DNA from 2 places in the Pseudarthrobacter sp. 902506025 genome. Region 2 is predicted to be linked to the other one. Evidence: predicted binding sites of a transcription regulator. Region 2 holds the regulator's gene; the other holds the start of a gene.
The links. Region 2 encodes Rex, which represses fermentation and respiration genes when NADH is low (regulators of the CRP and FNR family bind a similar motif). Its sites were predicted from a motif close to CTTGTGAANNNNTTCACAAG; they were not measured.
Positions count from the first base shown of each region.

Region 1: a site for Rex is predicted at 1,138-1,157, ahead of araB (ribulokinase). Genes of this name have one in related genera too.

Region 1 is NZ_JBFBKW010000012.1:130,609-133,861, reverse strand. Features, by position in the region: gene chvE (multiple monosaccharide ABC transporter substrate-binding protein) at 1-1,031, opposite strand, end outside; gene araB (ribulokinase) at 1,299-3,059, shown strand; gene AB0280_RS18935 (L-ribulose-5-phosphate 4-epimerase) at 3,056-3,253, shown strand, end outside.
Region 2 is NZ_JBFBKW010000002.1:532,979-536,231, forward strand. Features, by position in the region: gene AB0280_RS06310 (HAD family hydrolase) at 1-484, opposite strand, end outside; gene AB0280_RS06315 (glutaredoxin family protein) at 563-817, shown strand; gene AB0280_RS06320 (redox-sensing transcriptional repressor Rex) at 828-1,532, shown strand; gene AB0280_RS06325 (hypothetical protein) at 1,604-2,431, opposite strand; gene AB0280_RS06330 (YceI family protein) at 2,665-3,213, opposite strand.

The DNA of each region.
Region 1 (3,253 bases), on a different contig from region 2:
ACAACCTTGACCTTGTTGTTGTAGGTCTTGGTGTCATTGGTTTCCGGTTCCTGGCCCTTGAGGACAGCATCAACCATCTTGACGGCCTGCGCGCCGAGCTGGCGGGTGTCCTTGAAGATGGTGGAGTACTGCTCACCGGCGACGATGGACTTCACGGAACCCTTTTCGGCATCCTGGCCGGTTACTACGGGCAGGCTTCCCTTGGCGTAGCCGCCGGTGCTGGTGAGGGCCGAGATGATGCCGATGGACAGGCCGTCATACGGGGACAGGACGCCGTTCAGCTTGGTGCCGGAGCTGTACGCGGAGGTGATGATGTCCTCCATGCGCTTCTGGGCCACGGGTGCCTGCCAGCGGAGGATCGCTGCCTGCTCAAATTTGGTCTGTCCGCTGGGGACCTTCAGGGTGCCGGCATCCATGTACGGCTTGAGGGTGTCCATGGCGCCGGTCCAGAAGAAGTTGGCGTTGTTGTCGTCGGGGCTGCCCGCGAAAAGCTCGATGTTGAAGGGGCCCTTGCCGTCCACCTTCTTGCCGCTGGCATCAACGAGGCCCAGCCCGGTCAGCAGCGAGGTGGCCTGCTGGACACCAACGGTGTAGTTGTCGAACGTGGTGTAGTAGTCGACGTTGGGCGTGCCGTTGATGAGGCGGTCGTACGCGATGACCTTGACGTTCTGCTCCTTGGCCTTGGCCAGGACGTCAGTCAGGGTGGTGCCGTCAATGGCGGCGATGATCAGGGCCTTGGCGCCCTTGGTCAGCATGTTCTCGATCTGCGACACCTGCGTGGGGATATCGTCATTGGCGAACTGCAGGTCCGTCTTGTAGCCGAGGTCCTTCAGCGACTTCTCCACGTTGGCGCCGTCAGCGATCCACCGTTCGGATGTCTGCGTGGGCATTGAAATGCCTACCAGTGAATCACTGGGCTTGGCGGCACCGCTGGATTCGCTGGCCCCGCCGCGGGAGCCGCAACCTGTGGCGCCCACCGTCAGGGCGAGGACGAGGGCCACCGCGCCCATCAGTTTCTTGATTCTCACCATTTTCTCCTTCCGCGGCAGCACTGCCGCGAAGTGTTGGTGGACCAGGCAGCACCAGTGCTCCCTGGTCCTGGCCACATTGTTGATGTGTCGGTTCAATATAGACCGGTTTGTGAACGCTAACAAGAGCGCGCGGCAGGAATTTCGGAAACTTTTCGGCTTCATTGACTTCTTCTTTGTTAGCGTTCACACTTGCTGCAGCACGTAGCTACACCCTGACCCCTACAAACCCGGTAATGAGGCCTATGCCTCCCGGACGGAGGCAACCCCATGCCAGATGCGCTGTTCACTCCCGGCTCCGAGTCCCGCCATGACCATTGCGTCATCGGGGTGGATTACGGAACCCTTTCAGGCCGTGCCGTGGTGGTGCGCGTCCGCGACGGCAAGGAACTGGGCAGCGCCGTCCATGAGTACCCCCACGCGGTGGTTACCGACGTCCTGCCCCGGGACACCGCGGGCGACGACGGCGCCCGCCTTCCCGGGGAATGGGCACTTCAGGTGCCCAACGACTACCGGGACGTCCTGCGGACCGCCGTCCCCGCCGCGGTGGCGGACGCCGGGGTCGACCCCGCCGCCGTCGTCGGCATTGCCACGGATTTCACTGCCTGCACCATGGTTCCGGTTAAGTCGGACGGCACGCCCCTCAACGAACTGCCCGGCTTCGCCAACCGCCCGCACGCCTATGTAAAGCTCTGGCGCCACCATGCTGCGCAGGGCCAGGCCGACCGGATCAACCGGCTTGCCGCTGAACGGGGGGAGGACTGGCTTCCCCGTTACGGGGGCCTGATCTCCTCCGAATGGGAATTCGCCAAGGGGCTGCAGCTGCTGGAGGAGGACCCGGAGGCCTACGCCGCGATGGACCACTGGGTGGAGGCTGCGGACTGGATCGTCTGGCAGCTCTGCGGCCGGTATGTCCGCAACGCCTGCACTGCCGGCTACAAGGGCATCTACCAGGATGGCCGGTATCCGTCGGAGGATTTCCTGGCCGCCCTGAACCCGGACTTCAAGGACTTTGTCAGCTCCAAGCTGGAGCACACCATCGGCCAGCTGGGGGACGCCGCCGGCACCCTGACGGCGGAGGCAGCCGCCTGGACCGGGCTGCCGGAGGGCATCGCGGTGGCCGTGGGAAACGTTGACGCCCATGTCACGGCCCCGGCCGCGAAGGCGGTGGACTCCGGCCAGCTGGTGGCGATCATGGGCACCTCCACCTGCCACGTCATGAACGGCAGCGAGCTGCGCGAGGTACCGGGAATGTGCGGTGCCGTGGATGGTGGCATCGTGCCGGGCCTGTGGGGCTACGAGGCCGGACAGTCAGGCGTGGGAGACATCTTCGGCTGGTTCACCAAGTACGGCGTCCCGCCCGAATACCACCAGGCTGCCGAGGGCGCCGGACTGGGGATCCACGAGTACCTCACCGAACTGGCATCCCGGCAGGCCATCGGAGAGCACGGCCTGATCGCGCTCGACTGGCATTCCGGCAACCGTTCGGTCCTGGTGGACCACGAGCTTTCGGGCATTGTGGTGGGCCAGACCCTGGCCACAAGGCCCGAGGACACCTACCGCGCGCTGCTGGAAGCCACCGCCTTTGGAACCCGCACCATCGTGGACGCCTTCCGCGACGCTGGGGTTCCGGTCAAGGAATTCATCGTGGCCGGCGGCCTGCTCAAGAACAAACTCCTGATGCAGATCTACGCAGACGCCACCGGCCTGCAGCTGTCCACCATCGGCTCGGATCAGGGTCCGGCCCTGGGATCGGCCATCCACGCTGCTGTCGCAGCGGGCGAATACGCGGACATCCGTGCGGCCGCCGCGGCCATGGGCGCCGAGCCCGGGGAGGTCTACACCCCAATTCCCGAAAACGCGGCCGCTTACGAAGAACTGTTCCAGGAATACAAGGCCCTCCACGACTACTTCGGCAGGGGCGGCAACGACGTCATGCACCGGCTCAAGGCCATCCAGCGCAAAGCCGCGCGCACCGGCCTCTCCGGCGCAGGCTCCGTTTCCGAATCACCCGTGGAGGTGTCCGCATGAGCGCCGCAGCAGGCGCCGGAACCGGCCTCCTGGAAACCATCGCCCGTGTCCGGGCGGAGGTGTGCGCCCTGCACGCCGAGCTGACCCGGTATGGCCTGGTGGTGTGGACCGCGGGCAACGTCTCCGCCCGCGTGCCCGGCACCGACCTCATGGTCATCAAGCCCTCCGGTGTCTCGTACCAGGACCTGACCCCG
Region 2 (3,253 bases):
TGCCGTCCGACACCTCACCTACTGTCCCGAGCGCTCCGGTCAGCCCCAGCCGGGTGGAGATGACTGTTGCCACTTCGATGGGGGTGGCCGTCACCAGCCAGACGCGGCGGCCCACCCGCAGGTGCTGTTCCGCCAACGCCTTGGCGCCGGGCCAGATCCGCGATGCGATCATCTCGTCGTAGACTTCTTCGCCGAGGGCCTTGATGTCGTCAACGGTGATGCCGGCGGCCAGCGTCAGGGCCGAATCACGGACCGCATGGACGTCGTCGATATTCTCACCGCGCGCCACGAACTTGAACTGCTTCCACGCGAATCCGGCCGCCTGGGCCAGGGTGAACGCGCCGCGCTGGTGCATCTTCCGCGCCACGTGGAAGAGGCTGGCCCCGCGCATCAAAGTATTGTCCACATCGAAAAACGCCGCTTCACCGGGCTGCGGCGCAGCAACCGGCCGCGTGACGACGGCGACGTATTTCTCCTCGGGCATGGACTTGAGTCTAGTCAATCCACCCGCTGGCCGCCGTCGGCGTCACCCGCACGGCGCGAACGGCGATACCGTTAAGCCATGGCTACCCCCCGCGTCGTCCTGGTCACCAAAGCTGACTGCCACCTTTGCGAGGAGGCGCGCGACGCCGTCGGCCGGGTCACTGCCTCGTTGGGCCTTACCTGGAGCGAAGAGTTGGTGGACAACCAGCCCGAACTGCGGGAGCGTTACGCCGAAGAGATCCCCGTGGTCCTGGTTGACGGGGTGCAGCGCGACTTCTGGAAGATCGACGAAGCCCGGCTGGAACGCGTCCTGCAGCGCGCCATGGCCAATTAGGGGGATGCGAGTGACGTCCTTGGATTCAACGTCCCAGCCTGTCCCGGGCATCCCGGATGCCGCGGGTGCACCGGCAAAGCAAATTCCCCCTGCTGCCGTGGCCCGGTTGACCCTGTACCTCCGGGCCCTGAACACGCTGCTGGCCGAGGGTGTTGAGCGCGTCTCCTCTGACTCTTTGGCGGAAGCCTCCGGCGTCAGTTCCTCAACGCTGCGCAAGGACCTGTCCCACGTGGGGTCCTACGGCACCAGGGGAGTGGGGTACGAGGTCCAGTACCTCAGCCGCCACATTGCCGCGGCCCTGGGGCTCACGCATGACTGGAAAGTGGCCATCGTCGGAGCCGGAAACCTGGGCAAGGCGCTGGCACGCTACGGCGGCTTTGAATCGCGTGGCTTCGATGTGGTGGCCATCTTCGACGCGGACCAGATGGTGGTGGGCAACGAGGTGGGATGGCTGCGGGTCAGCGACGTCGCGGACCTTGAGACCGTCCTCCACCGCACCGGGGCCAACATGGTGGTGCTGGCGCTTCCTGCGGCGGTGGCGCAGGGCATCTGCGACCGGGTGGTGGCGGCGGGCGTGCACAGCGTGCTCAGCTTCGCACCGGTAATGCTCCAGGTTCCGGAAGGGGTCAACCTCCGCAAGGTGGACATGGCCACGGAGCTGCAGATCCTGGCCTACCACGCCCAGCGGGCGCAGGCGCCGGGGCAGACAGCCTAGGGGCACGGTTTAAAGGCGGCGGCCCGGGATGCTGGACATCCCGGGCCGCCGTTGCGTTCTGTGGTTGGTGGTCAGCGCCCGTAAGGGTTGCCGAAGCCACCGGAATACGGGTTGGCGAAGGGCTGCTGCTTCCGGAAGTAGGGGGCAGCGGCAGGGAGGTAGAGCAGGACGATGGCGGCGATCCCCAGGACGGTCCCGATCGTTGCAAAGGAGGGGATTCCGAACAGGCCGAAGACCGACAGTGCAGCAAAGACGGTTCCCAGGATGCGTGCCCAGTTCTTGCCCTTGCGGATGAAGAAGGCCACCAGCAGGTAGAGGGCGGCGCCGATGATGCCAAAGACCACCAGGGAGCCGGCGATGAAGGGCTTGATGTCGTCGTAGGTGATGTCCGCCCCGCTGGCCCGGACCTGCTGTTCAAATTCCTGCCGGAACTGCGGGGCATCCAGCTGGGTGAGGTTGACGAGGATGGAGATGACGTAGATCGCGGTGGCAGCGATCAGCAGCCAGAATGCGATGTTCACCAGCTGGGGGACGCCGTTGCTTCCGGCCGGCTGCGGCTGCTCCGAGGGGTACTGGCCGTAAGGGGACTGGCCATACGGCGACTGCCCGTACTGGGGTGCATTCTGGCCGTAGCCCGGGGCCTGCGGAGCGTTCTGCCCGTACGGGGAACCGTACTGCGGCGCGTTTTGCCCGTACTGCGGCGCTGCGGGCGGCTGGGAACCGTACTGGGGCTGGTTCTGCCCGTACTGGGGAGCGTTCTGGCCATACTGCGGCGCGTTCTGGCCGTAGCGGGGCTGCTGTGGTCCGGGCTGCTGGCTGCCGGACTGGCCGTTCCCTGGCTGGCCATTGCCGGAGTGGGGGTCTTGGGGCGCGGGAGGCGGGACGGGAGGAGTACTCATGGCGTTCCTTCTGCAGGTCGGGATCCAGGTAGGCTGCCGGGAATCGGTCCTCAGCCTTCCCCCCAGCGTGGCTTAAGTCCACCGTACCCCCGGCGGGTGGCGTTGTGGGTGATTCAGGCGGGATCCACGCCCGCGGCCGGCAGGTGAACCCGGGGGAAAGGCCCTTGGTTAAACACGGCACCCCGGTACCGGGCCGGGATGGCCTGGTACCGGGGTGCCGTGAACGGGGAAACTTATGCTGCGGGGGCGATGAAGGCCAGTTCCAGGTTGATGGCAACCTTGTCGCTGACCAGCACGCCGCCGGCCTCGAGGACGGCGTTCCAGGTCAGGCCGAAGTCCTTGCGGCTGATGGTGGTTTCGGCGGTGAGGCCGGCGCGGGTGTTGCCGAAGGGATCGACGGCCACACCGTGGAGTTCGGTCTCAAGGGCCACGGGACGGGTGACGCCCTTGATGGTGAGGTCGCCCTGGAGTTCGTAGGCATCGCCCTTGGGGACGATCGAGTTGGAAACGAAGGAGATTTCCGGGAACTTCTCGACGTCGAAGAAGTCTTCGCCGCGGACGTGGCCGTCGCGGTTGACGTCGCCGGAGTCGAAGCTGGCGGTCTTGATGGTGGCGTTGACCTTGGAGTCGGCCACGTTCTCGGCGAGGTCCAGGGTGGCCTCGGCTTCCTTGAACTGGCCGCGGACCTTGCTGATGCCCGCGTGGCGGACGGTGAAGCCGATCTCGCTGTGGGAGTTGTCCAGGGTCCAGGTGCCGGTGGTGACGTCTGCGGGAAGTGCCATGATGTTGCTCCTTGGTGTGAATGCTGCTCGGGTCGGGGGG